4 regions of the Labrys sp. F242 genome follow, and region 2 is predicted to be linked to each of the others. Evidence: riboswitches for the same ligand, from Rfam matches in the RefSeq annotation. Region 2 holds a riboswitch; each other region holds the start of a gene.
The links. Region 2 has a riboswitch for cobalamin ahead of bluB (5,6-dimethylbenzimidazole synthase). Riboswitches for the same ligand answer to the same signal wherever they lie in the genome.

Region 1: it holds a riboswitch for cobalamin, as region 2 does, so the genes downstream of both, ACZYTC_RS17260 (CbtB domain-containing protein) here and bluB (5,6-dimethylbenzimidazole synthase) in region 2, are expected to answer to the same signal.
Region 3: it holds a riboswitch for cobalamin, as region 2 does, so the genes downstream of both, ACZYTC_RS06190 (ribonucleoside-diphosphate reductase subunit alpha) here and bluB (5,6-dimethylbenzimidazole synthase) in region 2, are expected to answer to the same signal.
Region 4: it holds a riboswitch for cobalamin, as region 2 does, so the genes downstream of both, ACZYTC_RS04000 (ABC transporter substrate-binding protein) here and bluB (5,6-dimethylbenzimidazole synthase) in region 2, are expected to answer to the same signal.

Annotation. Positions count from the first base shown of each region.
Region 1 is NZ_JBVASG010000002.1:377,763-385,691, forward strand. Features, by position in the region: gene ACZYTC_RS17245 (efflux RND transporter periplasmic adaptor subunit) at 1-210, opposite strand, end outside; gene ACZYTC_RS17250 (UDP-glucose dehydrogenase family protein) at 634-1,950, opposite strand; gene ACZYTC_RS17255 (histidine phosphatase family protein) at 2,066-2,620, opposite strand; cobalamin riboswitch at 2,753-2,898, shown strand; gene ACZYTC_RS17260 (CbtB domain-containing protein) at 2,929-3,141, shown strand; gene ACZYTC_RS17265 (CbtA family protein) at 3,160-3,924, shown strand; gene ACZYTC_RS17270 (J domain-containing protein) at 4,393-4,989, shown strand; gene cobS (cobaltochelatase subunit CobS) at 5,284-6,270, shown strand; gene cobT (cobaltochelatase subunit CobT) at 6,407-7,929, shown strand, end outside.
Region 2 is NZ_JBVASG010000001.1:353,014-360,942, reverse strand. Features, by position in the region: gene ACZYTC_RS01745 (tetratricopeptide repeat protein) at 1-342, opposite strand, end outside; gene ACZYTC_RS01740 (DUF3053 family protein) at 521-1,276, opposite strand; gene ACZYTC_RS01735 (DUF975 family protein) at 1,651-2,529, shown strand; gene ACZYTC_RS01730 (hypothetical protein) at 2,666-3,931, shown strand; gene ACZYTC_RS01725 (TerB family tellurite resistance protein) at 3,924-4,604, opposite strand; gene bluB (5,6-dimethylbenzimidazole synthase) at 4,632-5,366, opposite strand; cobalamin riboswitch at 5,410-5,590, opposite strand; gene ACZYTC_RS01715 (cupin domain-containing protein) at 5,728-6,348, shown strand; gene ACZYTC_RS01710 (ABC transporter substrate-binding protein) at 6,486-7,427, shown strand; gene ACZYTC_RS01705 (ATP-binding cassette domain-containing protein) at 7,514-7,929, shown strand, end outside.
Region 3 is NZ_JBVASG010000001.1:1,333,692-1,340,651, forward strand. Features, by position in the region: gene ACZYTC_RS06185 (ribonucleotide-diphosphate reductase subunit beta) at 1-817, opposite strand, end outside; gene ACZYTC_RS06190 (ribonucleoside-diphosphate reductase subunit alpha) at 946-3,858, opposite strand; cobalamin riboswitch at 3,968-4,288, opposite strand; gene metE (5-methyltetrahydropteroyltriglutamate--homocysteine S-methyltransferase) at 4,390-6,738, opposite strand.
Region 4 is NZ_JBVASG010000001.1:851,110-859,038, reverse strand. Features, by position in the region: gene ACZYTC_RS04010 (ABC transporter ATP-binding protein) at 1-595, opposite strand, end outside; gene ACZYTC_RS04005 (FecCD family ABC transporter permease) at 592-1,614, opposite strand; gene ACZYTC_RS04000 (ABC transporter substrate-binding protein) at 1,616-2,659, opposite strand; cobalamin riboswitch at 2,851-3,081, opposite strand; gene ACZYTC_RS03995 (CobW family GTP-binding protein) at 3,190-4,158, opposite strand; gene recQ (DNA helicase RecQ) at 4,448-6,304, shown strand; gene ACZYTC_RS03985 (acyl-[ACP]--phospholipid O-acyltransferase) at 6,579-7,929, shown strand, end outside.

The DNA.
Region 1 (7,929 bases), on a different contig from region 2:
GGTGACACGCGAGGTGATGTTCACCTGCGGCCAGGCCTGGAAACGACCGGTGAACTCGACCGATTCTGTGATCTTGCGACTGACCGGATTGGCCACCGTCACCGGCATGGCCGGCATTTGCTGGGCGAGCGCGGTGCCCACCCCCTCGAGGGCCGCCAAAGCCAGTACGCCGGCGGCCAGCCGACCTATTTTGCGACGCAACCTCGACATGAACATCCTCGCAAGCAAGCGCCTCAGCCAAACCGCCCACATGGCTAATGGCCTTGTCGCGGGCACTGGAGCTGGCGTCTGAAAATCCTGCAGGATTTCCCAGCCTGCACCCATCAGGGCAGGTTCGGAGATCCTGTTCAGCGCTCGGCCGGCCGGAATCGGGGCAGAATCGCCGTGTGGGCCTTATAGTATGATAATTCTCACCGCTTTGATCCAATCAAGATCGCCGCCCTGCAACCGTGAGTTGGGACTTGATGCAAATCCGCAACAGGCCCGCCGCTTCTCGCGCCGGTACCTGACGCCGGCGGACCCACATTCCGGCCATTTACAAGCCAGGCGCATCAATCCCTTCCCGAAACGGGCGGGGTTTAACCCTGTCCTGGGAGCCGCACCGGGCCTGAGCCAAGCTCGCCCGCAAAAAGGTCAGGGTGTCGTCCCCTCGCGCCCGATGCTCTCATAGCGAAAGCCGTGCCGCTTCATGTCGTCGAGCCGGTAGATGTTGCGCAGGTCGACGATCACCGGCCGCGTGAGCAGGCTTTTGACCCGTTCGAGGTCAAGCGCCCGAAACTCGTCCCATTCGGTGACGATCACGGCAACATCGGCCCCGTCGAGGCAATCATAAGCGCTGGAGCGATAATCGACATCGCTGAGGGTCTTGTGCGCCTCCTCCATCGCCTGGGGATCGTAGGCGCGCACCCGGGCGCCCTTGTCCTGCAGGGCGAGCACGATCGGGACCGAGGGGCTGTCGCGCATGTCGTCGGTGTTCGGCTTGAAGGCGAGGCCGAGCAGGGCCACCGTCTTGCCGGCGATGTTGCCGTCGAGGGCCGCGATGACGCGGCGTGCCATCGCCGCCTTGCGGGCATCGTTGACGCCAACCACCGCTTCGACGATGCGCAAGGGCACGCCATGTTCCTGGCCGGTGCGCAGCAGCGCCAGCGTATCCTTGGGAAAGCACGAGCCACCGAACCCCGGACCCGCATGCAGGAATTTGGAGCCGATGCGGTTGTCGAGGCCGATGCCGCGCGCCACTTCCTGCACATTGGCGCCGGCCTTCTCGCACAGATCGGCGATTTCGTTGATGAAGGTGACCTTGGTCGCCAGGAAGGCGTTGGCGGCATATTTGATCAGTTCGGAGGTGCGTCGGTCCGTAAACAGCAACGGCCCCTGATTGAGATGGAGCGGGCGATAGACCTCGGCCATCGCCTCCTTGGCCCGCTCTTCCTCCGTGCCGACCACGATGCGGTCCGGACGCTTGAAATCCTCGATCGCCGCGCCCTCGCGCAGGAATTCAGGGTTTGACACCACGCTTACATCGGCGTCCTGACGGACTTCGCGGATCAGCCTCTCGACTTCGTCGCCGGTGCCGACCGGTACGGTCGACTTGGTAACCACCACGGTGAAGCCTTCGACCGCCGCCGCGATCTCCCGCACCGCGCCATAGACATAGGATAGATCCGCATGCCCGTCGCCGCGGCGCGAGGGTGTGCCGACGGCCAGGAACACCACGGCGGCATCGCGGACGGCGGGCGCAAGCTCGGTGGTGAAGGACAGGCGCTTCTCACGCACATTGCGGGCCACCAGATCCTCGAGGCCCGGCTCGTAGATCGGCATGCGGCCGGCCAGCAGGCCCTCGATCTTGGCTGGATCCTTGTCGACGCAGGTGACGACATGGCCGAAATCGGCGAGGCAGGCCCCCGTCACCAGGCCGACATAACCCGTACCGATCATTGCAACGCGCATGACATCAATCCTGTTTGGACGACCAATCCGTCAGACGCGTGTCTACAAAAGGCCCGGCGACATGCCAATGACGAAAAAAGAGAGGAACTCCGTTGGAGGGCCCTGCTCAACGCCTCTATGCCTTCAACCGCAGCGACCAGCCCCGGCCGGATGGCCTGAGATCGGCTGTCGCCAATGGGGCGGCATCGATACGCCAGAAGGAACGAGCCTCGGCCCCGAGGGCGTGAACGACCGCGGCGCGCAGCACCGAAGCGTGGGTAACGGCGAGCGTATACCCCTCGAACCGCCTGCCATCGAGCCAGGCGCCGACCCGCGCAATCAGGGTTGCAACACTCTCTCCGCCATGCGGGCAGGCATCCGGATCGGTCAGCCATGCCCGGAGCGCCTCGGGTTCGGCGGCCGCTACCGCGTCCAGGGCAAGCCCTGCCCAGCGGCCATGATCGCATTCGCGCAGGGCTTCATCGACCTCAGGATCATGGCCGAGGGCCTGCGCGGTCTGGCGAGCCCTGAGCGCCGGGCTGCTCAGGATGCGGGCCGGCCTGCCGAAATGCCCTTCCAGCTTCCGCGCCGCAGCCAGCCCTCTTGCATCGAGCGCCTCATCGAGGGGAAAACCCGCTGCGCGCACCGCAGGCGTAGCCCCATGGCATAGCAGGATCAGGCGTGGTGTCATGACGGCAGTTCCCAAGACTTAGAGTGCATGATTCGACCGAACCAATCGGATCATGCTCCCTAAGTTTTTGTTTCAACGCATGGTATCGTCCAAAAAGTCGCGCAACTTATGCTCTAAGTCGCTTCCGGAATATTGACATGTTCGTGACTTGGGCTCTTATGGAAGGGCTTTGCCAAGGGTGGGAAGCCGGTGTGAATCCGGCACGGTCGCGCCACTGTGAACGGCGGCGCTTGGGCGCCGTCCGGAAGTCAGACCTCTTCCAAGGCAGCATGACTCGTAGCGGGACGCGTAATCCCAAGGAGCTTTTCATGACCACCGCAACTCTGGCACCCGTCGCCCAGCAGCCGATCGCCATCCCGGTCCGCGAGATCTTGCCCTGGGCGCTCTTCACCGTGCTCCTGGCCGTACTCGCCATTTATTTCGTCGGCGCCGAGCAAGGCGCGACCTCGCTGATTCCCGGCGTCTACATCCACGAATTCGTGCACGACGCTCGCCATCTGCTCGGCTTCCCCTGCCACTAGGGCGCATAGGCAAACGACATGGTTAGATCGCTTTTGATCCGGGGGATGCTGATCGGCATCCTGGCCGGACTGTTGGCGTCTGGCTTCGCCTGGGTCTTCGGTGAACCACAGGTCGATGCCGCTATCGCCTATGAGGAAAGCCACGCGGTCGCCGCCGCACCGGCGCCATCCGCAACGCCGGCAACCTCCCAGCCGGCCGCAGCACATGAACATGAGGAAGACCCGGTCAGCCGGCCGGTGCAGTCCAGCTACGGCCTCATGACCGGCATGGTCGTCTATGGCGCAGCCCTCGGCGGCATCTTCGCTTTGGTCTTCGCCTTCGCGCAGGGACGGATCGGCACGCTCAGCCCGCGCGCGACAGCAGGGGTGATCGCGCTCGTCGGTTTTGCCGCCATCATGCTGGTACCGCAGATCAAATATCCGGCGACGCCGCCGGCCGTTGGCAATCCCGACACGATCGGCCTGCGGACCGCCTTTTATTTCGGCATGATCCTGCTCTCCCTGCTGACGATGGCGGCCGCCCTGGGCACGGCGAACCGGCTCGCCGCCAGCCTCGGCCGCTGGAACGCCAACTTGGTGGGGGCTGCCGCCTATCTGGTGGTGATGGTGGTCGCCATGCAGATTCTGCCGGCCGTCAACGACATCCCGGCGGATTTCTCGGCCACGGTGCTATGGAAGTTCCGCGTTGCCTCGCTCGGCATCCATGCCGTGCTATGGGCAACGCTCGGGATCGCTTTCGGCGTTGCAGCACAGAAGCTGCTGCAAACCTCCGCCAGCCGCTGAAAAAGGCCAACCGACCACGTCAAACGTCGCATTTTTACAACACCGGCCCGGTTTTGGGCCGGTTTTCAAAATTTCGTTCATTTCGCACTTGCGAAATGAACGCATCAGGATCACTCTACGGACGTGGTGGATGCGCGTTTGCGCTCCCCCACTGCCCTCCTTGGGCGTTTCCTCCCTAAGACTTGGGCCGCCATTCGGCGGCCTCTTTCTTTTTCGGGTCGGCAGACCCCATATTTCAAAATCTGCAGCGGCATTCCGCCTCAATTAACCCCAGAGCAAAGCGCGTTCAGGTATGAACGCTTGTTTGCTCTCACTGTTTGGTTCCAAGCCAGTCCTTTGGATCGACTGGAGCGTCCTTGCGATTTGACATGCTTCACTCAAATTACAAAACGCTCTTGCGTCCAAGCTCATGCTTGCCCATTTGTGTTCACCCTCGCATAGTGTGTCATTATGGATCTGGACTCGCCCTTGTTTGATCGCATCCGGGTGCGCCCAAGGGCCGAAGAGGTCCAGCCGGCGAGCGTACAGCTATGCGAACATGCCGGCTGCCGAAACGCCGGTGAATTTCGCGCGCCCAAGGGGCGCAACCGCGAAGGCCAGTTCTGGCATTTCTGCCTGGGGCACGTTCGCGAATACAACAAGACCTACAATTATTTCGCAGGCCTGCCGGACGACTCGGTGAGCGCCTATCAGCGCGATGCCGCCACAGGCCATCGCCCGACCTGGACGATGGGCGTCAATCCCTGGGCCAAGAAGCGCGGCGAAGGGCCGCAACCTGGCCCGGAGATCCATGACGGCTTCGGCTTCTTCGAGGGCGAGCACGGCTTCGGACGCACGCAGAGTGCGCCGGAACCGGAAAGGCGACGCCTGAAATTGCTGGAACGCAAGGCCCTCGAGGCGCTCGATCTGCCGGAAACGGCCAGCGGCCCCGAGATCAAGGCACGCTACAAAACATTGGTCAAACGCCTCCATCCCGATGCCAATGGCGGGGACCGATCCAGCGAAGATAAATTGCGCGGGATCATCCAGGCCTATAATACGCTGCGTAGCGCTGGGCTCTGCTGAGCGCCCGCACCACCGGCGAGGCTTCCAGGTTTGGAGCGCGTTCCAATCCCGGGGATCCCCGCCCGACCTCGAGCAAAGCGCGTTTAGACGGAAACGCCTTTTTGCTCTAGCTCTTTGGTTCGACGCGTCTTTGCGATTCTTGGTGATTCCACCAAATCACAAAACGCTATGGAGACGACGCGGAATTTTCCATGCCCGCCTGGCGAGACTGGGAAATTCGGTGGGGCCAGTACCGCCGGCCCGCTGGAACTGATTGTCGGCTGCGCCGTCCTGGCGCCAGCCAAGGAAGGCATAATGACTGACGCAACGACACCGGCCAATCTGCCGGACATCATGGTTTCGGCCAAAAAGCTGTTTGGTTTCGACACGGATCTCGAAGTACCGGCCTATTCCCAGTCCTCCGACCACGTTCCGGACCTCGATACCGATTATCTTTTCGACAAGCCGACGACCCTGGCGATTCTGGCGGGCTTTGCCCATAATCGCCGCGTGATGGTGACGGGCTATCACGGCACCGGCAAGTCGACCCATATCGAGCAGGTCGCCGCCCGGCTCAATTGGCCTTGCGTTCGCATCAACCTCGACAGCCACGTCTCGCGTATCGACCTCGTCGGCAAGGACGCCATCGTTCTCAAAGACGGCAAGCAGGTCACCGAATTCCGCGACGGCATGTTGCCCTGGGCCCTGCAGAACAACATCGCCCTAGTGTTCGACGAATATGATGCCGGCCGCCCCGACGTGATGTTCGTGATCCAGCGCGTGCTGGAAATCTCCGGCAAGCTCACTTTGCTCGACCAGAAGCGCGTGATTCGCCCTCATCCGGCCTTCCGCCTGTTCGCCACCACCAATACGGTGGGCCTCGGCGACACGTCCGGTCTCTATCACGGCACCCAGCAGATCAACCAGGGCCAGATGGACCGCTGGTCGATCGTCACCACGCTGAACTATCTGCCGCATGACAAGGAAGTCGACATCGTGCTGGCCAAGGCCAAGCACTACCAGAAGAGCCCGAACGGCCGCGACATCGTCAACAAGATGGTGCGCGTGGCCGATCTCACCCGCAATGCCTTCATGAATGGAGACCTCTCCACCGTGATGTCGCCGCGTACGGTGCTGACCTGGGCCGAGAACGCCAATATCTTCCACGATATCGGCTTTGCCTTCCGGGTCACCTTCCTCAACAAGTGCGACGAGCTCGAACGCAGCCTCGTAGCCGAGTTCTACCAGCGCGCTTTCGGCGCGGAGCTGGCCGAGAGCTCGGTGAACGTCGCGCTGACGTAACATCGGGTGTGCCGGTCTGCCCAGCCCCATCAAGTGATGGAGCTGGACCGGCATTGCAGCGGCGCGGGCAAGAAATGCCGGTCTGAAGACCGGCACACCAACAGCGCCGACGCCCGCGCTCCCAGGATCGACAGGGATCATGACGACAAACCGCAAGCCCGGCGAAAAGCCCAAGGATGTTCCCAACGACGCCTTCAAGCGTTCGGTGGCCGGGGCCCTGCGCGCCATCGCCCGCAAGCCGGATCTCGAAGTGACCTTCGCTTCGGAAAAGCCGATGCTGATGGCGGACAAGGCGCGCCTTGCCGAGCCGCCGCGCAAGCTCGACGCCCATGTCGCGGCGATCGTGCGCGGCCAGGCCGATGCGATGGCCCTGCGGCTCGCCTGTCACGATCCGGCCGTCCATCGCCGGCATGCTCCCCAGAACGAGCAGGCGCGCAGCGTGTTCGATGCGGTCGAGCAGGCCCGTTGCGAGGCGATCGGCTCGCGCCGCATGACGGGCGTGGCCAACAACCTCACCGCCATGCTGGAGGACCGCTATTTCCGCGGCGGCAAATATGAGGACATCCGCGCCCGCGAGGAGGCTCCGGTCGAGGATGCCCTCGCTTTGATGGTGCGCGAGAAGCTGACCGGCCTCGCTCCGCCGGAGCCGGCCCGCAAGCTGGTGGATCTGTGGCGCCCGCTCATCGAGGAAAAGGCCGGCAAGGATCTGGCGCGCCTCGACAGCGTGATCGAGAACCAGCGCGCCTTCGCCCGCGCCATGAACGACCTCCTGACCCATATGGGCCTGTCCGAAGAGGCGCAGGCCGACACGGATGACTCCGACGATCGCGACAATGACGCCGAGAGCGAGCAGGAGGGCGAGAACCAGGAGAACCAGGGCGAGGTCCAGGACGATTCCGACTCCATGAAGCTCGAGGAAACCGAGACCGAGGACGAGGATTCCCAGGACGGCGAGACGCAGGATGCGGAGTCGCCCTCCTCCGACATGCCCGACGACACCGAGACCGGCGACGCCGAAGAGGCTGCCCAGCCCTGGCGGCCGCCCGAGCATCGCGACAACGAGCGGCGGGCCAGCGACTATCGCGCCTTCACCACCCGTTTCGACGAGATCGTCGAGGCGCCCGATCTGTGCGACCCCGAGGAGCTCGATCGCCTGCGCGCCTATCTCGACAAGCAGCTTTCCAGCCTGTCGGGCGTGGTGGCACGCCTGGCCAACCGGCTGCAGCGCCGCCTGATGGCCCAGCAGAATCGCTCCTGGGATTTCGATCTCGAGGAAGGCATGCTCGACCCGGCGCGACTGTCGCGCGTCATCATCGATCCGACCTCCGCCCTCTCCTTCATGCACGAGCGCGACACCGATTTCCGCGACACGGTGGTCTCGCTGCTGATCGACAATTCTGGCTCGATGCGCGGACGCCCGATCACGGTGGCGGCGACCTGTGCCGACATCCTTGCGCGCACGCTGGAGCGCTGCGGCGTGCGCGTGGAGATTCTCGGCTTCACCACCAGGGCCTGGAAGGGCGGGCAGTCCCGCGAGAGCTGGCTGCAAGCAGGCAAGCCGGCCTCCCCGGGCCGTCTCAACGATCTCCGGCACATCGTCTACAAATCGGCCGATGCGCCCTGGCGCCGCGCCCGCAAGAATCTCGGCCTGATGATGCG
Region 2 (7,929 bases):
CAGATTGCCGTAATTATAATGGGTGTCGGCCGCCTTGGGATCGAGCTTCAAGGACGAACGGAAGCAATATTCCGCACGCGAGGCATTGCCGAGGCCACGATTGGCGAGGCCCAGCCGCATCTGTGCGTCGGCGCTGCCGGGATTGATCTCGACCGCCCGGCGGAGCACCTTCTCGGCCTCGTCATGCACGCCGCGCTGCAGCAAGAGCGTGCCAAGCAGGTTCAGGGCGTTGAAATCCCCGGCGCGACTGGCCAGGATCTCGCGATAGCCGGCCTCGGCGGCATCGAGCCGGCCTTCGCGATGATGCTCGACGGCTTTCTTCAACTTTGCTTCGGCGGCCATGCTGCGGTGTCCGGGTGGGGCGGGAGGGATTGCCGGACCTTGTGGCGGATCGGGCTGCAAAGGTCAATCCAGACCCGCACCTAAGCGTTTTGCGATTTGGTAGATTCACCGAGAATCGCAAAAGCACAGCGAAACAAGGGCTTAGAGCAAATGGACGTCCACACTCGAGGCGTTTTGCTCAGAGGGCGTCGAATGCTTTGTTCAATGCGTCCTGCCTGGCATAGAGATCCTTCAGGATGCCCTGCATCTGCGCCAGGATCGCCGGATCGTCGGTGAGCAGACCGTTGCCTTGTACCTGGATCTTGCTCTGGTTCTGCCGCACGAAGGTGACGAGCTTCTTCATCTGGTCGGTCACCCCCGTCCATTGCGGCTCCAGATTTGCCCAGTCGCGACCGCGCTTGGACACAGTACGATCATAGGCCTTGTCGTAGACGGCCTTCAATTCATCCGGCAACTGCAACCGGGCCCTGGCCGTATCCGCCGTGTCGACCAAAATCTTGGTTTCCCTGGCTCGTCGCAGGAAGCTTTCACTGAACTTGTCGAGCAAAGTCGGATCGGCGATCAACTCCGGTGCGCCGGGCATGCGCATGGCCTTGTTGCCGTTGCGACCCACGCCCGTGCGCTGGTTCATGCCATCGAAGAACGCCTGCATGACCTTGAAGCTGTCCGCGTAAGGGCCGAAGGCTTCTTCCTGGCGGGGTGTCATGACCGGAAATGTCGTCTCATCCTTGTTATCGACCAAGCGGGCCTGCAAAAACTCCATATAGGCCTTGCGCTGCTCTGGCTCCTTGCTGAAGCAAGCCGCTAGAAGCAGGCACAGCCCGATGGACAGCCACAACGGCGATTTGCGAAGCATGGTTTTCACGTGACCCTTGATTGGAAATGAGTGGATAGGGCTATGGAACAGCTGCCCTTGTTTTGGCAATAGGCTCATCCGCCGAAATTACCTTCCAAGAATGTTGGGAATTTCTTCGGTAACTGTCCTTACGGAATCGCTCCAATGATCTCGGACAATGACGCTCCTGACGTGCGTCTTCTGCCAGATCAGAGCACAGAACATTGTCATTCTCGCGAGAATAACCCTACGTCTTAGCGAGCCGTGCCCCCGCTTGGTTGATATGGGGGTGTAGTCGAATACTCCTTGTCCACGACACCTGGATGTAACGTACGGGACTCTGTTTCTCCATCGGAGCCACTAGGATAGCTTGCGTCAGGGCCCCCAGCCTGCCGAAATGCATACTCACTTCTATTGAATTGTGCTGGCGCCTTGCTCGTATAGGCTGGCGCGAGTGCGCTCCGGAATTGATCATGAGCAAAGGAACTCTCATGTCCGTCGTCTCGCCGTCATCCGACCAGCCAGGAAGCAAGCCTCTAGGCATCGGACAGATCATCGCCGATGCCTTCAGCGTCAGCCTGAGGAATTATGGCTGGGTGTTCCTGCTCCAGCTCGCGGTGTTCGCCATTTTCTTCGGCTTGCTCGGCTCGTTTTTCTGGGCGGCATTGAGCGGTGACCGGTTGGCGGCCCAATTGGCGATCCAAAGGAACATCGCCTTATTCTACCTGCTGCTCCTGGCGGCGGGCTTCCTGTCGCTCGCCTTCTATTGCGCGATGATCCGCTTGCTTCATGATCGTTACGCCGATCCCGCCAAACCTTTCATGGCAGCCTGCTTGGCCGGCGCCAGGAGATTCCTGCCCGTCTTCGGTTTATTGCTGATCTATATTCTTGCCTACATCGCGTTCTACCTCATCGCCGCTTTGATCAGCCTTGTGTTCCTTGGCATTGGCGCTCCGCCCGGCTTCCTCATCGTCGCTGCGTTGATCATCGGCATTCTTGGTCTCTTCCTGGTCTTTCCCTACCTTCTTTCCTTCGTCATCTGCATCAACGAGGATGTGGGGCCAATCCGCGCGCTCCGCCGCAGCCGCTATCTCAGCGCCGGATACCGCTGGCCTCTTTTCGGCATGATGCTCCTCACCTGGGTGATCTGGCTCGCTTATCTCGTGGTCGTGAATGTCCTGGCTCGCATATTCGGTCCCGGCGGCGGCATCGCGGCTTTGATCATGATGCTGCTGATTTTGCCCCTGATGTATGCGTGGCCGATCGGGGTCTATTCGATCGCGGCCTATCGCCTGCGCCTGCTCAAGGACGGAATCGATTTGACCGGCTCCGTCGCGAATGTGTTCGATTGAGACCTCGTGCCTAGAAAAGTTCCCTCCTCTTAGACTCGGGCCGCGAAGCCGTTGCGGCGCTCGCGGCCTCTGCTTATCCAACGATCTTTCAGGCGGGCGGCATCCGATTCCCGGTATGCGCCCTGCCGATCCGGGAATGACGATGCGCTATTTGCTGACATGGGCCGCGGCCGTCACGATGACGGTGGTGTTCTCCTTCGCACCGGCCAGGGCCGACAGCCCGGCCTCGGCCCTGTTCCAGAGCTATCTCGGCCAGGGGCGTATCAGCGAAGCGGACGAACAGATGCTGGCCCTCGCCACCAAGGCCAGCAGCAATGCCGACGCCAGGCTCGGCCTCGGCATGGTGCGCACGGCGCGGGCGCTCGAACATTTGTCGCAGGCCCTCTACAAATATGGCTTCGCCACCGAAATGCCGGCGATGCGGGTGCTCGGCCTCTCGGGCACCGTCTTCAGCACCAATCCCGATCCGCAGCCCATCACCTATAAGGACTTTCGCGGCATCCTCGCCACGTTCCTGGCCGATCTCGAAAAGGCCGACCAGACCCTGGCTGAGGTCGGCGACAGCCCCGCCAAGCTGACGGTCGATCTTTCCGTCACCCGCTTCGACTGGAACGGCGACGGCATCATCGACGAGCGCGACCATATCGGAGCAGCCATTTCCGACATCGACGATGCCGGCAAGCCCAAGCCCTTCATCGTCGCCTTCGACACTGCCGACGCCAAATGGCTGCGTGGCTACTGCAATTTCCTGATGGCCCTGACCAAGACCCTGTTGTCGCACGACATGTCGCGCAGCTGGGACGCGGGCTTCGGCAGCCTGTTTCCACATGCCGTCAGCGGCCTTGCCAAGGCCAATGGCGGCGATGGTGGCGACGGATTGGGCATGACCCTGTTCGGCACGAGCAAGCGTGACACCGACGCTATCGCCGATCTGATCAGCCTGGTGCATACGATCGACTGGCCGGTGGCCGACAAGGCGATGTGGCTGGAGGTGCGCGACCATATCAAGACGGTAATCCGGCTCAACCGTGAGACCTGGGCGCTGATCGGCAAGGAGACCGACGACGATCACGAATGGCTGCCCGGCCCGCGGCAGAAGAGCGGCGTCCTGCCCTCCCTCGACGTAACGCAGGAGCGTATCGACTCATGGCTTGCGCTGCTCGGCCAGGTCGAGCAGGTGCTGGACGGCAAGCTGCTGATGCCGCATTGGCGTTTCACCAAGGGCGTCAATCTCGCCAGGGTCTTCGAGCAGCCCGGCAATTTCGACCTGGTGCTGTGGATCACCGGCCCAGGCGCCTTGCCTTTCCTCGACAATGGCAAGGTGATGGATGCAGAGGCCTGGGGCCAGGCGACCAGTATCTTCGGCGGCGACGTCGCGAGCTACGCCTTCTATTTCAATTGAGCGGGCGCCCGGCCGCGGCATCCGGCGCAAGCAGGCGTCTCTTCAGGCGAACGATCGCCTCGCGCTGCAAATCGCTGGCCTCGCCATAGGCATTGGCGACCTCGCCCAGCATATCGATAAGCTGTTGGCGCTCCGGCAGGGACAGGCGCGCCCGCAGAAGGGGCGCCAATTCCTCGGCGACCGGCGTGAACACCCGGCCGCGATCCGTCAATTGCAAGGCCTGCTCATAGACATGCTCGCGATCGCCGATCCCGAGTGGATCGGCCATAAGAGCGAGGATCGTGTCCCGCTCGGCCCGGGTCAGCAAGCCATTGGTGCGGACAAGCTGGATCATCAGGACGACGGCCGCGAGCCTCGGATCATCGATGGTCTTGAGAGAAGCGCGCTCGAGCGCCTGCGGCCGAACCGTGTCGGAACCCCGGTCGAGCGGAAGGGGGACAACTTTCGGCACGGTCTCGAGGCGGCGGCCCGCCGCCGGCTTGCGGGCCTTGCCGCGCAACAGCCAGAACAGACCGACGAGGGCGGCCACGAATGCCCCGATCAGGATCGCCCTCGGCCCCTCCAGCAAGACCAGGCTGGTAATCAGCAGTGCGATAATCCAGATCGCATTCTTACGCAGGAAATCCATCGGCCGTGCCACCCGATCGAGACGGCGCGCATCTGCGCCGGCCACCCCAAAGCGTCTTTGCGCTTTGCTCTATCAACCAGCATTCCCCATAGCCGTCCGCATGGCGGCGAGCAAGGGATGGTCGGGCCGCTGGCCGTCCCAGGCGTCGAAGCTCAGCACGGCCTCCGGCGGCAGGCGCTGGCGCCAGCCCTTCACTTCCAGCTCCGGCCGGGCATAGGCTTCGTGCACATAACCAAGGCACAGATAGGCGACCGGAATTACGCGCTCGGGAATGCCCAGTGCCGCACGCAGGCGCACGGGATCGACGATGCTGACCCAACCGACCCCAACGCCCTCGGCCCGTGCCGCCAGCCAGATGTTCTGCACCGCGCAGACAGTGGAGTAGCGGTCCATGGCCATGTCATGGGTGCGGCCGAGCACCACGGGGCCGGCGCGGTCTGGATCGCAGGTGATGCACAGATTGACCGGGGAATCGAGGATGCCGGCAAGCTTCAGCGAGCGGTATTGCGCCTGCTTCTGCGGCGGAAACATCGCCAACGCTTCCGCATTGGCCTCCTCGAAGAGGGCCTGCACCTTGCCCCGGGCCTCAGGGCACCGCAGCACCAGGAAACTCCAGGGCTGCATGAAGCCGACCGACGGCGCATGATGCCCGGCCACGAGGATGCGCGCGAGGACATCGTCCGGAACGGGCTGCGGACTGAATTGGCTGCGGACGTCCCGCCTGGTGAAGATGGCGCGATAGACGGCGTCGCGTTCGGCCGGTGAAAACGGCCCGGAGGGCGCAAGCGCTCCCGTGGATGGGTCCATCGTCATTCCCCTTGCGATGGCAATCGCCGCGCCGTCCACGCGCGCCGATCTATCGCCTCCGGCCGGTCTTCTGACTCGGGATCCACCCATCCGGACGCCTTCCCCGCAGAGCGAGTGGCCTGAAACCTGCCCGGATAGTCCCCCTTACAGCGTTGGGCACGTCGCGGCTTCAAACCGCGTTCCCGATTCTCCCGCAAGCGGGCACCGAAGGTCTTGCGGATGTAGCATGGGAGGTGCCGACTGCCCAGCCGTTTGGGACGCTGATGCCGAGCGGCCGGCGGCGAAGTGGACAGGGTGCAGGCTTGTGGCCTAGAATCGTCGGCTAGGCTTTCGGGCAATGAAGCATCCTGGCAATCGCGCAATGAACAAGATCGACCTCAAACGACGCGCCGGCGATCACCCCGATCCCCTGGAACAGGCCAATCCCGTGCGGCTCGGCACCCGCCTTCGCCTGGCCCGGCAGACAAGGGGGCTGACGCTGAAGGCCCTGGCGACGGCCGCGGACTGTTCGGAAAGCCTGCTGTCCAAGATCGAGAACGGCAAGGCCTCCCCTTCCCTGCCCATGCTGCATCGCCTCGTGGAGGTCCTCGGCACCAATATCGGCTGGATGTTCGAGGAATCGGATAGCGAAGAGGGTATCGTCTTTCGCGCCGGCTCGCGCCCCCTGATCTCGCTGGACCCGCTCCGCCGGGGCGAGGGCATCTCGCTGGAACGGGTGATCCCCTATTCGCCCGGTCATCTCCTCCAATGCAACATCCACCACATCGAGGCCGGCGGCGAGAGCGCCGGGCCGATCCAGCACCAGGGCGAGGAAGTCGGCTATGTGCTGACCGGAACCGTGGAGCTGATGGTCGGTGAGCGTACCTTCAAGCTCTCTGCCGGCGATACCTTCGTGTTCAAGTCGGAATTGCCTCATTGGTACCGCAACACCGGAACGGAGCGCGCGAGCATCTTCTGGGTCAACACGCCTGCCACCTTCTAACGCCTCACGCCGTCGGCGTTTCAAGAATCCCCGAGACCGCCATTCAAGTAACTTGACATGAATTCAAGTCTCTTGAATGATGCTGATGTCAGAACTGAGAATGAGCCCGGCACGGGCCATCCATGAAGGGAACTGAAATGCGGCTTTCAAAATATCTCGCCGGCTGCTCGGCAGCGGCAGCCCTGGCGCTGTCCCTAGGATCGGTGTCCGCTTTGGCCGACACCTTCGCCCTGGTCACCATCAACCAGCAGGCCCTGTTCTTCAACCAAATCAACGAAGGCGCTGAGGCCGCCGCCAAGGCGGCCGGCGCCAAGCTCGTCATCTTCAACGCCAACAATGTTCCGAGCGCCCAGAACGATGCGATCGAGAACTACATCACCCAGAAGGTCGACGGCATCATCCTGATCGCCATCGACGTCAACGGCGTGAAGCCCGCCATCACCTCCGCCAAGAAGGCCGGCATCCCCGTCATCGCCATCGATGCCCAGATCCCCGACGGCGACAATGTCTCCTTCGTCGGCGTGGATAATCTCAAGGCCGGCGAGGACATCGGCAAGTTCTACGCCGACTACGTCAAGTCCAAGCTGGATGGCACCGCCAAGATCGGCGTGGTCGGCGCTCTCAATTCCTACATCCAGAACCAGCGGCTGGATGGCTTCAAGAAGGCGGTGACGGCCAGCGGCCTCAAGGTCACCTTCCTCGACACCGTCGACGGCCAGAACGTGCAGGACGTGGCGCTGAGCGCGGCCGAGAACCTGATGACGGCCAATCCCGACATGACCACGCTCTATGCCACCGGCGAACCGGCCCTTCTCGGCACCGTGTCCGCCGTGACCAGCCAGGGGCGCACCGAAGGCGTCAAGGTCTTCGGCTGGGACCTGACCAAGCAGGCCATCGAAGGCATCGACCAGGGCTGGGTCACCGGCGTGATCCAGCAGGATCCGGCCGGCGAGGGCAAGGCCGCGGTGGAAGCCCTGGCCAAGCTCAAGAAGGGCGAGAAGGTCGAGCCGATCATCAACGTTCCCGTGACGATCGTGACCAAGGAGAACGTCGACAAGTTCCGGGGCATGTTCAAGTAACGGGCTGACAGGCCCCCACGCATAGTTGGGCCCAGGCCCGCTGCTCTTCGAGCCGCGGGCGGGGCATCTCATTGCCAGGCGGAACCATGATGGACAGTGGCGAACCCTACCGCGTCAAGATGACCGGTATCTCCAAGCGATACAACACGATCCAGACCCTGGACGACGTATCGCTGATGCTCAGGCCCGGCGAGGTGCTGGGACTGGTCGGCGACAATGGCGCCGGTAAATCGACCCTGAGCAAGGTGCTTTCGGGCGCCGTGATCCCCGACACCGGCGCGATCGAGATCGACGGCAAGGTGCAGTCCTTCGCCTCCCCTGCCGATGCCCGCGCGGCGCGGGTGGAGATGGTCTATCAGGACCTGTCGCTGTGCGACAGCGTCGATGTCGCCGGCAATCTCTTCCTCGGCCGCGAGCCCAGGCACCGCATCCTCGGCGTTCCCTTCCTCGACCAGCGCCGCATGCACGACCAGGCCCGCGACATGCTCGACAAGCTCGGCAT
Region 3 (6,960 bases), 980 kb from region 2:
TCCACAGATGCGGGTTCTCGATCTTGATCTGGTTGATCACGTCGATGCCGAAGTTCAGATGGATGCTCTCGTCGCGCAGGATGTACTGATACTGCTCGGCGATCCCCACCATCTTGTTGCGCCGGCCGAGCGAGAGGATCTGGGCAAAGCCGGTATAGAACCACATGCCCTCGAAGATGACGTAGAAGGCGACGAGATCGCGCAGGAAGGCCTGGTCGGCGTCCGGCGTGCCGGTCTTGAAATCGGGATCGTCGAGATGCTGGGTATGCTTGAGCGCCCAGGCCGCCTTGTCGGTGATCGAGGGGATCTCGCGATACATGTTGAAGAGTTCGCCCTCGTCGAGCCCGAGGCTCTCGACGATATATTGGAAGGTGTGAGTATGTACGGCCTCCTCGAAACCCTGACGCAACAAATATTGCCGGCACTCAGGATTGGTGAGGTGGCGGTAGATCGCCAGGACGATATTGTTGGCGACCAGGCTCTCGGAGGCGGCGAAGAAGCCGAGATTGCGCTTGAGCATGCGCCGCTCGTCCTGTGTCAGGCCGTCCTTGGACTTCCACAGCGCGATGTCCGCCTGCATCGATACCTCGGTCGGCATCCAATGGTTGTTGCAGCCGGCGAGATATTTCTCCCAGGCCCATTTGTATTTGAGCGGCAGGAGCTGGTTTACGTCGGCGCGGGCATTGATCATCCGTTTCTCGTCGACCGTGACACGGCCGCCCTTGCGGTCGATCGCGCCGAGGCCGGTCGCATCCGCCGTGCTCTGTGGCAGGGGAAGCTGGGCTGCGGGCGAGGTGGGTTCGGACCAGTCGAGCATCGTCATCGTTTTCTTATCCTCAGAGCGTTTTCCAGAAAAGTTGATAGACTTTTCGCTTAAGAAAACGCGTCAAAACAAAGAGTTGGAGAGCAAGGCGCGAAAGGGAAAAATCGCACCTCGTTCTCGGCTCACTGGCACGCTTCGCAGTCGGGGTCGTGGATGGAGCAGGCCTTGCCCCACGCTTCCGACTGCAGTGTTTCCGGCTGAGTCTCGATCAGGATCGGCGCGGCCGCGTGCGGCACCGTGGCAGAGACGGCGTTGAGCTTGCCGTCGGTGCCCTTCAGCGTCGATTTCTCGACATGGGTGGCCGACTGCGAGCGCAGGTAATAGGTCGTCTTCAGGCCACGCTTCCAGGCCAGGCGGTAGAGCGTATCGAGCTTCTTGCCGGAGGGATTGGCGATATAGAGGTTGAGCGACTGGGCCTGGTCGATCCACTTCTGCCGACGCGCCGCGGCTTCGATCAGCCAGGCGGTGTCGATCTCGAAAGCGGTGGCGTAAAGCGCTTTCAGCTCTTCGGGGATGCGATCGATCTGGCCGAGAGAGCCGTCGAAATATTTGAGATCGGAGATCATGACCTCGTCCCACAAGCCCCGTGCCTTGAGATCGTGGACCAGGGCCGAGGTCACCACTGTGAAATCGCCCGACATGTTCGATTTCACGAAGAGGTTCTGATAGGCCGGCTCGATTGACTGGGACACGCCGCAGATGTTGGAGATCGTCGCCGTCGGCGCGATCGCCATGGTGTTGGAATTGCGCATGCCGACGGTCTTCACCCGCTCGCGCAGGGCGTCCCAGGGCACGGTCGTGCCGGTATCGAAGGCCGCGTTGTCGCGCGTCTCGGCCAGCAGGCCGACCGAGTCGATCGGCAGGACGCCCTGCGACCACAGCGAGCCATCGAAACTGGGGTAGCGACCACGCTCGGCCGCCAGGTCTGTTGAGGCCGAGATGGCATGGAAGGACACGGCTTCCATGCTCTCGTCGGCAAAGCACACGGCGGCTTCGGAGGCATAGGGCAGGCGCAGGGCCTGCAGGGCATCCTGGAAGCCCATGATGCCGAGACCGACGGGCCGGTGCTTGAGGTTGGAACGCCGTGCCTCGGGAATGGTGTAGAAATTGATGTCGATGACGTTGTCGAGCATGCGCATCGCCGTCGTCACCGTCGCCTTGAGCTTGTCGAACATCAGGCCGTCGGCGTCGACATGGGCAGCGAGGTTGACCGAGCCGAGATTGCACACGGCAACCTCGTCATGGGAGGTGTTCAGCGTAATTTCGGTGCACAGGTTCGAGGAATGTACCACGCCGACGTGACGCTGGGGCGAGCGGATGTTGCAGGGGTCCTTGAAGGTGATCCAGGGATGCCCGGTCTCGAACAGCATGGTCAGCATCTTGCGCCAGAGATCGATGGCCCGGATCTGCCTGAAGACGCGGAGCTCGCCGCGCGCGGCGCGTGCCTCATGCGCCTCATAGGCGACCTTGAAGGCGGGACCGTAGAGGTCGTGCAGGTCCGGCGTTTCGTCCGGTGAGAACAGGGTCCAGGGGCCATCCTGTTCCACACGTTCCATGAACAGATCCGGCACCCAGTTGGCGGTGTTCATGTCATGGGTGCGGCGGCGGTCGTCACCGGTGTTCTTGCGAAGATCGAGGAATTCCTCGATGTCGACATGCCAGGTCTCCAGATAGGCGCAGACCGCGCCCTTGCGCTTGCCGCCCTGATTGACGGCGATTGCGGTATCGTTGGCGACCTTGAGGAAGGGCACCACGCCCTGGCTTTCGCCGTTGGTGCCTTTGATATGGGCGCCGAGCCCACGCACATTGCTCCAGTCATTGCCGAGGCCACCGGAATATTTGGCGAGCAGCGCATTGTCCTTCACCGCCTTGAAGATACCTTCGAGGTCGTCGGACACAGTGGTCAGGAAGCAGGAGGAGAGCTGGGCGCGCAGCGTTCCCGAATTGAACAAAGTCGGCGTCGAGGCCATGAAGTCGAAGGAGGAGAGAAGATCATAGAATTCGATCGCCCGCGCCTCCCGGTCGATCTCGCGCAAGGCCAGGCCCATGGCCACGCGCATGAAAAAGGCCTGCGGCAGCTCAAAACGCGTGCCGCGCACATGCAGGAAATAGCGGTCATAAAGTGTCTGCAGGCCGAGATAGTCGAACTTGAGATCGCGTTCGGGCTTGAGGGCAGCGGCAAGGCGGGCGAGGTCGAAGCGGCCGAGCTCCGGGTCGAGCAGTTCGTTGGCGATGCCGACGCGGATATAGTCATGGAAATACTCGGCGTAGCGGGTCGCCATCTCGGCCTGCGTCGCCTGGTCGGGACGGCCTCCGACGAAGCTGAGCGCCTCGCGGCGCAGCTTGTCGTTGAGCAGCCGGGCGCTGACCTTGGCGTAATCAGGTTCGGTCTCGATCAGGGTGCGGGCGGCGAGGATCGGCGCGATCGCCAGTTCGTCCTGGCTGATGCCGTCATAGAGATTGCGCTGCGTCTCGTTCAGCACGGTCTCTGCATCGGTGTCGGCAAGACCTGCGCAGGCTTCGCGCACCAGGGCGGTGAGGCGCGCGTGGTCGAGCGGTAGCAAGGAGCCCTCCGCCGTCTTCATCCGCAGGGCAGGGGCGATGGCGGTCCGTGCCTCTGTCTCGGTTGCTCGTTCCAGGGCGCGCTCTTGGGCGTGCTGTTCGCGATAGAGCACATAGGCACGCGCCACCTTGTGGTGTTCGCCGCGCATCAAGGCGAGTTCCACCTGGTCCTGGATGTCCTCGATATGGAAGGTTCGGCCCGCATCGGCACGGCGGGTCAGGCCGGCAACGATCTGGGCCGTGAGTTCGGCGACAATGTCATGCACCCGGCGCGAAGCAGCGGCCGAATTGCCCTCGACGGCGAGAAAGGCCTTGGTCAGGGCCACCGAAATCTTGGAGGCATCGAAAGGCGTGACGGCGCCGTTGCGGCGAATGACCTGATAGCCCGGTTCCGAGGCCGGCTTCGCCCTGTCGGCGCCGGCAGCCGGAAAAGGCGTCTTTGTGGTCGTGGCAGTTTCGAGATCGAAAGACATTCGGCAAACCCCAAAATGTTGGAGGCTTGGGCCGAAGGAACGCGTTCCGCGTCGGCGCAGGCATATGCGCCACGAGCAAAGCGATCCGTCGGGGCACCCCGCCCGAGGAAACGATAACCAGCCACAGGCAGGTCTCCTGGCTCGCGGGTCGTTGCGAACTGTCTGCCTTCCCGGCGAAGGGCGGGTTGAACCCGCCTTCCGGCCAGTGGCACAGCGACAGCCCGCTCTCCGCTTACAGTTGCGGGGGCAGCCCCGGCTTTGCCCTAGAGCGTCTTGTGTTTTGAAAGCGTCGCTTCAAATCGCAAAGACGCGTCGAACAAAAAGTTCGAGGAAAAGTGCGTTTTCACCAAACGCGCTTTGCTCTCGGGCTCACCGGATTCCCTCTTAGCCTCGGACAGCGAATCCGAGGACCTGTGGATACAGCATCTAGTATGCCTGGGTGTCTCTATGTCAATACATGGTGTATGATGCCCTTTTTTTCAACGGGGACAAGGCGTGCCGGAGGACGAAATTTGTCCCCCGGCAGGTTTTTCACGCGGACGCCGCCACTCTCGCTGGAGCGGTCTCTTCACGAAGTTTGCGGGCGGCGGCAACCATGTTGACGAGGGCCGGGCGGACCTCGTCCCAGCTGCGGGTTTTCAGGCCGCAATCGGGGTTGACCCAGAGCTGATCGCCGGCGATCCGCTCGCGTGCCTTGGCAAGGAGGTCGCGCATCTCCGCCACGGTGGGGCAGCGGGGAGAGTGGATGTCATAGACGCCCGGCCCGATCTCGTTGGGGTAGCGATAGGCCCGGAACGCATCGAGAAGTTCCATTTTGGACCGAGCAGTCTCGATCGAGATCACGTCTGCATCCAGGCCTCCAACGGCATGGATGATGTCGTTGAACTCCGAGTAGCACATATGGGTGTGGATCTGCGTGGCATCGTCGACGCCTGAGGCGGCGAGGCGGAAACAGGCGACCGCCCAGGTCAGATAGGCCTCCTTTTCGGCGTGTCTGAGCGGCAGGCCTTCGCGAATGGCCGGCTCGTCGATCTGGATGATGCGGATGCCGGCCCGTTCCAGATCGCCGACCTCGTCGCGCAAGGCGAGGGCGATCTGCCGGCAGACCTGCTCGCGCTCGAGGTCGTCCCGCACGAAGGACCATTGCAGCATGGTGACCGGTCCGGTCAGCATGCCCTTGACAGGACGCTTGGTCAGGGATTGTGCGAAGCGTGCCCATTCCACCGTCATGGCCCGGGGACGCGAGACATCGCCATAGATGATCGGCGGGCGCACGCAGCGCGAGCCGTAGCTCTGGACCCAGCCATGCTGGGTAAAGGCATAGCCGGCCAGTTGCTCGCCGAAATACTGCACCATGTCGTTGCGCTCGAATTCGCCATGCACGAGAACGTCGAGGCCGATCTCTTCCTGCCAAGTGATCGCCTGGGTGGTTTCCTGTCGCAGAAAACGCTGATAGTCGGCGTCGTCGATCCAGCCCTTTGCGTGGTCAGCGCGTGCTTTGCGCACGGCGTCGGTCTGGGGGAAGGAACCGATGGTCGTGGTGGGAAATTGCGGCAGGCCGAGCCATTCCTGGGCCCGGCGGCGCAGCGTGTAGGGATGCCGGCGCTCGCTCATGGCCGGCGTGAGCCCGTCCATGCGGGCGGCGACGCCGGCATCATGTATACGAGCGGATACACGGCGGGCCGCAGCTGCTGCGTCCGATTGGGCGAGTTCATCAGCGACGGCCCGCCGCCCGTCGACCAGGGCTGCCGACAGGGTCTTCAGTTCCCCGATTTTCTGTATCGCAAAGGCCAGCCAGCTCCGGAGTTCAGGATCGAACGCGCTCTCGGCCTCGACATCGTAGGGAACGTGGAACAGGGAACAGCTCGGAGCGAGGACGACGCGGTGGGGGCCGAGGGCTGCAACCGCCGGCTCGATCCGATCAAGAAGGGCAGTCAGGTCGCTCCGCCAGACATTGCGCCCGTCGATCACGCCCAGCGATAGCACCTTGTCGGCGCTGGCTCGTGCGACCGCCTGCCCGAGCTGGCTTGGCGCCCGCACCAGGTCGAGATGCAGGCCGGCGCTGGGCAGGTCGAGTGCCAGGTCGAGATTGTAGCCGAGGCCGCCGAAATAGGTCGCGATCATGATCTTCAGATCGGAGACCGTGCTGGAAAGGACGCCATAGGCATGGCGCAGGGCGGCCCGCGCGTTCTCGTCGAGATCGAGCACGAGACAGGGTTCGTCGAACTGCACCCAGTCCGCGCCGGCCGCGGCCAACCTGTGCAGGATCTCGGCATAGACGGGCAAGAGGCCTGGCAGCAGGGTGAGCGGATCCAGGCCCTCGTCCTTGCTCTTGCCGAGCAGCAGATAGGTCACCGGGCCGATGAGCACGGGGTGCGTGTGGAAGCCGAGCGCTACGGCCTCCCTGAATTCGTCAATGGGCTTGGCCGAAGCGAGTTCGAAGGCCTGGCCGCGGCGAAATTCGGGAACCATGTAGTGATAGTTGGTGTCGAACCATTTGGTCATCTCGAGAGCGGGGACACCGCCGCCGCCATGGCAGCAGCCCTCATGGCCACGATCGTCATGGCCCCGCCTGCCGCGCGCCATGGCGAAATAGGTCGAAAGCGGGACGGAGCCACCCTCCCAGCCATATTGAGAGGGGATGGCACCGACCACGGCGCTCATATCGAGAACCTGATCGTAGAGCGAAAAGTCATTGGACGGGATATGGGTAACGCCGAGCAGGCTCTGTCGAGCCCAGTTGCTCGCGCGCAACTGGGCTGCCGTTGCGAGCAAGGCGGTCTCGTTCTGCCTTCCGGCCCAGTGGGCTTCGAGGGCCGTCTTGAGTTCGCGACGTGGGCCGATGCGTGGCGTGCCGAGCGTCGAAATGGGAATGGACATGCGCGTCTCCGGCCGGTGACCGATAGGTCCCGGTTCGTGGTGAATGGATCGGATCGAGGAGGGAGCGGCGTACCGTTAGGGCACGCCGCAACGCATTCGTCGTCGAGCAGTCGGATCGACTGCACCTTCACGCATGATGGCAGTTTGAAGCTTGAACATCGGCAGACCCCATGAAGAACTGGGGGCAAAGGCCGTACGGGAGCGCCTGACGCGGCCAAGGAC
Region 4 (7,929 bases), 500 kb from region 2:
CCGCATGATTGAGATCATGCAGGGCCGCCACGACAGTGAGGTTCTGGCGATGAACCAGATGCAGCAGGCCGATCTGGTGGCCGATATCGAGATGATTGGTGGGCTCGTCGAGAAGCAGGATTTCGGGCTGTTGCGCCAAGGCGCGGGCGATGTGGAGGCGCTGGCGCTCGCCGCCCGAGAGCGTATGCCACAGGCGAGCGGCAAGGCTGGTCATGGCAACCTCCTCCAGTGCGAGGTCGACGATGGCATCGTCCTTGCCAGACCAAGGCATGAAGGCACCCAGATGCGGCGTCCGCCCGAGCTCCACGGCCTGGCGGGCGGTAATGCGATCGGCCGTCTCGGCCTGTTGCTCGACCAGAGCGATCCGGCGCGCGATTTCGCGGCGAGCCAAGGCGTGGAGTGGCTGGCCCGACAGCAACACCTCGCCGCCCTGCGGGCGGCGGATACCGGCCAGCAGGGACATCAGGCTGGTCTTGCCCGAGCCGTTCGGGCCGATGATGCCGAGCAACTCGCCCGGACGAACCTCCAGCGATACACCCTGCAGGATCGAGACCCCGCCCGCCGACCAGGACAGATTGCGTGCCGACAGGCTCATGCCGTCGCCTTTCTCTGGCTGAGGATGAGAGCGAAGGCCGGCGCGCCGACAAGGGCCGTGATCACCCCGATCGGCAGGACCTGGCCGGGGATGATGATCCGGGACAGAATGTCCGCGACGATCATGAAGACGGCGCCGATCAGGGCGCTGGCCGGCAGCAATCGCCCATGGCGCACGCCCACCACCATCCGCGCGGCGTGCGGAATCACCAGACCGACGAAGCCGATCGATCCGACGATGCTGACCATCACCGCCGTCATCATCGCCGCGACGCCGACGAGCACGACATAAGCGCGCCGGACGGAAATGCCGAGGGATGCCGCCGATTCCGTACCGAAGGTGAAGGCATCAAGCGCGCGAGCGTGCCAGAGGCAGACCAGCAGCCCCACGGCCGTGATCGGCAGGGCCAGCCAGACATCCGGCCAGCGCACGCCCGAAAGATTGCCCAGCAGCCAGAACATGATGCCCCGCGCCTGTTCGGCATTGGCCGCCTTGGTGACGATGAAGGAGGTCAGGGCATTGAAAAGCTGAGACCCCGCCACGCCTGCGAGGATCACCGCGCCGGTTCCGCGCCCCGATCGCATCGCCAGCAAGGCGACGAAACCGAAGGCCACCAGCGCACCGAGAAAGGCGCCGGCCGGCAGGCTCAAAAATCCTGCGCCGAGGCCGAGAATGGCGACCCCGACTGCCCCCGTCGATGCCCCGGCCGAGATGCCGAGCACATAGGGATCGGCCAGGACATTGCGCAGCAGCGACTGCAGCACGACACCCGACAGCGCCAGGGCCGCGCCGCAGCAGGCCGCGACGACGGCGCGGCTCAGCCTGTAGTTCCACACGATGCCTTCATCGATGCGATCGAGAATGTAGCCGGCGCCCCACAGGCGGTTGGCCGCCGTCTTGGCCACCACCTCCATCGGGATGGCCGTCTCGCCGATGGCGGCGCCCAGCCAGAGCGCCAACACCAGCACGGCCAGCGCCAGCATGCCGATTGCCAGCAATCGCGTGACAGCGCGGTTCATCTCAACGCTTCAGGCCGAAACGCTGGATGGCATCGGCGAGCATCTCGATGCCGTCGACGACACGCACGCTCGGCTGCATGGCCTGGACGTCCATTTCCACGACATGGCCCTGCTTGACGGCCGGCATCAGGCTCGCCACCGGATCGGTCTTGAGGAAATTGAGCTTCACGGCGATGTCGTCGGCGGGATAGCGGCGACGGTCCATCCTGCCGGCGACGATGATGGTGGGATCGGCCTTGGCGACGGTCTCCCAACCGACGCTCGGCCATTCCTCCTCGCTTTCCACGATGTTCCGGACAGCCAGGACGGACATGATGTAGCCTGGGACGCTGTTCTTGCCGGCCATATAGGGATCGACATCGACCTTGGCGCTCGAAAACCAGAAGGCGGCCGAGACCTTGCCATCGCCGGCGGCGATCTTGCGGCGGGCGGCTTCCTCGCGTGCCTTCAGGTCCGCGATGACCTTCGAGCCGCGCCCCTGCACGTCGAAGATCTCGGCGAGTTCCCTGATCTCCTGATAGACCAGATCCATGGTGAAAAGGGTGCCGCGGGTGCCGTCGCCACCGCTGGAATTGTCCTTGCCGACGCAATCGGCGGGCGAAACATAGGTCGGGATACCCAGTTCCTCGAACTGCTCGGGCTTGCCGACGATGCCACTGGGGCCGACATGCCACTGGAACTGGGCGGTCACGAGGTCGGGTTTCTTGGCGATCACGCTTTCGAAGCTCGGATCATTGTCGGCCAGGCGCGGAATCTTGGCGTTGGCCTCTTCGTAGCCCGGCAGAACCGGGCCGAACCAGACGGCCGTCCCCACCACCTTGTCGGCAAGACCGAGAAGGTAGAGAACCTCCGTACCGCTCTGACCGACGGAGACAGTGCGCTGCGGAGCATGGTCGAAGGTGACGGTGCGTCCGCAATTGGTGATCTTGAGCGGATATTTGGTCGCCTGGGCGGCGGCTGGATCGATGCTCAGCGTCAGGCTGAAGCCGGCCGCAAGCATGACGGCGAAGCTCGACCAGCAGGCCTTTGCCTTGGGAAAAGTCATGACGTTCTCTCGGTTCGCGATAGGAAGATGGCGCTGTTCGGCGCAGGGCCGAAAACGGGAAACGCCCTCAGGCCAGGCTATGGCAGAGGGTCTGATGGCGCGAAGCGGAGGGAACAGGTGGGCGACGGCCCGAGATGGCGGGAAGAAACGTCACATTGTCTCCTGTTCCGGGCATCCCCGCCCGTGACATGGGATTGATCGAGATGACGGCAGGTTTCCTGGCTCGCGGATATCGGCCTTGCCTCTGCCTTCCCATGGGGTCACCCACAGTGGCATGGCGCTTTTGGCGCCACGAGGATGCTCGGCAATCCGCCTACAGTTGCGGGGGCAGCCACGGCATGGGCTTCGAGAAAGCCGGACCGTGTTCCCTATTACTCCCATCGGGCTCGCACCCGACGGAAACCGTCAGTGCCACAGTTACCGGGGTGTCCCGATCGCGGTCAAGTGAATATGCAAAGCGGGTGGCGTCCGATGGCGAGCCCTGTTTTACCGCCCCAGCACGCGCCTTCCCTCACCTGGAGCAAAACGCTTTAGGCCCGACAGGCCAGGAACCCCTGTTCGATCACGTCTTTCGGCAGATTACGCCCGATGAACACCAGACGGCTCCTGCGCTCCTCTTCCGGCTTCCAGGGGCGCTGATGATCGCCCTCGATCAGCATATGCACACCCTGCACCACGAAGCGCTGGGGATCGCCTTCGAAGGCGATGATGCCTTTCAGCCGAAGCATGTCGGTGCCGAATTGCTGCACGATCGTGTTCAGCCAGGGCATGAACTTGCCGGGGTCGAGCGGCTCGCGGGCAACGAGGGCGAAGCTGCCGACATGGTCGTCATGCTCATGGTCATGGAATCCTGCAAGAAAATCGGGTTCGGCTTCCAGGATGCGGTCGAGGTCGAAGGCACCGCGATCCAGCACCTTGTCGAGCGCGATATCGCAGCGGCGTGTCTCGTGGAGGGTAGCGGTGGGATTGATGCGGCGGATCCGCTTCACCACCCGTTCGAGTTCCCCGGCCGTGACCAGATCGGTCTTGTTGAGGAGGATGGTATCGGCAAAGGCAAGCTGCTCCTGGGCCTCATGCGCTGTCTCGATTTCGCCAAGCAGATGCTTGGCGTCGACCACGGTGACGATCGAATCGAGCCTGGTCTTGGCGCGCACATCGTCGTCGACGAAGAAAGTCTGGGCGACCGGCGCGGGATCAGCCAGCCCGGTCGTCTCGATCAGGATGGCATCGAAGCGGTCGCGCCGGCGCATCAGACCCTCGATGATGCGGATAAGATCGCCGCGCACCGTGCAGCAAATGCAACCATTGTTCATCTCGAAGATCTCCTCGTCGGTATCGACGACGAGATCATTGTCGATGCCGACTTCGCCGAACTCGTTGACGATGACAGCATATTTCCTGCCGTGGCTCTCGGTCAGGATGCGGTTGAGAAGCGTGGTCTTGCCTGCTCCGAGATAGCCAGTGAGGACGGTGACGGGTGTCTGCGGCGCGGGCTGCATGATGTCGGAATTCCTTGATCCGTTGCAGGCGCCTCGGAGCATGTCGATACCACGGGCGCCAGAATGGGCTTCATTTATATGAAACGTTATAACATAACTATCTTTATCTCGGTAGACCGTCAACATCTCGGTAGACCGTCAACGGTGTTGCGGGTGTAACCCGCATTCTGGCCGAGGGGCACATTGCCGGCATTCGCGACCGCGACCGTTCCACCGCAATTGCCTGTCAGCGTGGGAAATCGACGCGGGAGATTTTCGAATCATGGCCCCTGTCGGGTAAGTGTCCATGATGTCCCTGGAATGGAATCAGGCTCCAAAGGTGCATCCTGCAGGCATGACCCGCTCTTCTCCTCAAGATCCTCTCTCCGTCCTCAACGCCATATTCGGCTACAGCGCCTTTCGCGGCCAGCAGGAGGCGGTGGTGCGGCATGTCACCGAGGGCGGCGATGCGGTGGTGCTGTTCCCGACCGGAGCCGGCAAGTCGCTGTGCTACCAGATCCCGGCTTTGTGCCGGCGCGGCGTCGGCATCGTGGTCTCGCCGCTGATCGCCCTGATGCGCGACCAGGTCGAGGCGCTCAAGCAGGCTGGCGTGCGCGCGGCGGCGCTCAATTCCTCGCTGTCGCGCGAGGAAGCCTACAAGGTCCGCCGCTCCCTGATGGACGGCAAGCTCGACCTGCTCTACGTCGCCCCCGAGCGTGTGGCGACACAGGGTTTCCAGTCGCTGATCGCCGATGCCGACATCGCGCTCTTCGCCATCGACGAGGCCCATTGCGTCAGCCAATGGGGCCACGACTTCCGGCCCGAATATCGCGAACTCGGCGGCCTCGCCGCTTCCTTCCCCGGCGTACCCCGCATCGCCCTCACTGCCACGGCCGACCCGGTCACTCGCGCCGACATCATCGAGCGGCTCGGTCTCAACGAGGCCGAGGTCTTCGCCACCAGCTTCGACCGGCCCAACATCAGCTACGCCATCGTCGAGCGTGACAACGCCCGCCGGCAATTGCTGGCCTTCCTGGCTGCGCACAAGGGCAATAGCGGTATCGTCTACTGCCTATCGCGCGCCAAGGTCGAGGAAACGGCGCAATGGCTGAACGAGCAGGGTATCCGCGCCCTGCCCTATCATGCCGGCCTGGAAGTGGCTGTTCGCAGCGCCAACCAGGACGCCTTCCTGGAGGAGGAAGATCTCTGCCTGGTCGCTACGGTTGCCTTCGGCATGGGCATCGACAAGCCTGATGTACGCTATGTCGCCCATCTCGATATCCCGGCCTCGGTGGAAGCCTATTACCAGGAGACGGGCCGCGCAGGGCGCGATGGCCTACCCTCGGATGCCTGGATGAGCTACGGCATGGCCGATGTGGTACAGCGCCGCCGCATGATCCAGGAGGGCAATGCGCCGGAGACGGTGAAGCGGGTCGAACTCGGCAAGCTCAACGCCCTGCTCGGCATCTGCGAAACCGCCGAATGCCGGCGCAAGGCCATCCTCGCTCATTTCGGCGAGACCCATCCCGGCCGTTGCGGCAATTGCGATACCTGCCTTTCGCCGGTCGAGAGCTGGGACGGCACCGATGCCGCGGTCAAGGCGATGGCCGCGATCTACCGCACCGGTCAGATGTTCGGCGCCGCCCATATCATCGACGTGCTCACCGGCAAGGTCACGGAGAAAGTCCAGCGCTTCGGCCACGACAACCAGCCCGTCTTCGGGGCCGGCAAGGACATCGAGGCGCGTACCTGGCAATCGGTGCTGCGCCAGCTCACCGCCGCCGGCCTCGTCAATGTCAACCACGAGGCTCATGGCGCCCTGATCCTGGCCGAAGAGGCGCGGGCCGTGTTCAAGGGCGAGCGGCAAATCGTCTTCCGCCGCGACCGGCCACGCAAGAGCACCGAGGCAAAACGCGCTCGGCGGGGTGAGGTCGAGATGTCGGAACGCGACGGCGCCCTGTTCGCCGCCCTTCGCACCGAGCGCAGTCGGCTCGCCCGCGAGCAAAGCGTGCCGCCCTACATGATCTTTGCCGACACCACATTGCGCGCCATGGCGAGCGAGCGCCCCGGCACCCTGCCCGAATTTCTGGCCCTACCGGGCGTGGGGCAGGCGAAGCTGGAGCGCTACGGCGAACTCTTCCTGGAAGTCGTCAGGCGCGAAGGCTAAAGCGTTTTGCGAAGAGACGGGATCACCAAGAATCGCAAAGACGCGTCGAAACAAAGAGTTAGAGGAAATAAGCGTTCACACTTGAACGCGTTTTGCTCTAGGATGGCCACACGATATCGATGGCTCCAGCCATTGTGCAGCGGCGCACATGCCGGACCTGCGCCAACCTCCCCCGCCTTGACGCCGTTTACCATACATTTTAAGTTAGTGAACGAACGCTAACTTAAATGCGATTCTCCCGCGCCCGGTACGCGCCCATCCAGGAACCACGCCGATGCTCGCATCGCTGATGTCCGCCCGCCGCTTCTGGCCCCTGTTCTGGAGCCAGTTCTTCAGCGCCTTCAACGACAATTTCATCAAGACTGCGCTCACCGTTCTGGCGGTCTACGGCATTGCCGGGACACCGGCTATGGAAGGCAGCGACAGCCTTGTCGCCATAGCTGGCGCTCTCCTGGTCCTGCCCGGCTTATTTCTATCCGGGCTCGCCGGGCAATTGGCTGACCGCTTCGATAAGGCACGCGTGGCCGAACGCATCAAATTTGTCGAAATTGTCATTGTTGCTGTCGCGGCTATAGGTTTCGCCATCCATTCCGTTCCGATCCTGCTGGTGAGCATGCTTACCCTAGGCATTATGGGCACGCTGTTCACGCCAGTAAAATACGGCATGCTACCGGACCAGCTCGCGCCGGAAGAGCTGCCTGCCGGCAACGGCCTGATCGAGGCAGGGACCTTCCTCTCTATTCTGATCGGCATCATCGGTGCGACCTTCGTGGCACCGCATCTCCCCAGCAGCCTAGTTGCAGGGATCATGGTGGTAGTCGCCTTTGCTTGTTGGTTGTTCGCGCGCGCCATTCCTCCGACGGCCCAGGGCGCACCGGATCTGAAGATCGACTGGAACGTATTGCGCTCGAGCTACGAATTGCTGGCTATGGTGGCGGCGGACCGAAAACTGCTGGTCGGCTCGATCGCGGTGGCTTGGTTCTGGATGAGCGGTATCGTCCTGCTCTCACTGACGCCCTCACTTGCCCATAGCGTGATCGGCGGTGACGAAACGGTAAACGCCCTATTCACCACGGCCTTTTCCATCGGCATTGCAATAGGCTCCGTTCTAGCCGCGCGGCTTGCCGCCGGGCGCATCATCGTGTTGCTCTCACCGATTGGCTGCATCCTTATGGGTCTTGCCGGCGTCTATGTCGCTTGGCTCGCCTTCGGCGCCACCGCTTCACAGGAGCCTCTGTTCTTCTGGGGCTATTTCACCAGCGTGGCTGGTTTGCAGATGACGCTGGCCCTTGCTCTCATGGCGGCGGCGGCGGGGCTTTTCATTGTTCCCATCTATGCTGCCGTCCAGCATTGGGCTCCCAAAGACGAGCGTGCGCGCATTATCGCCGGCGGTAATGTGATCACCTCCCTATTCATGGTGGTGGGTGCCGGCGGCTTGGCTATCCTGCAAAAGTTCGTCGGCTTGTCGACGCCGGCCGGCCTCCTTGGTATAGCCATCCTCAACATCATCGCCGGCATCGTCCTGCTCTACGTCCTGCCGATGAGCCGCTTCCGTGACCTCATCCTGCTGCTCTACCGGCTGATCTATCGCCTCGAGGTCAAGGGCATCGAGAACCTGGAGACGC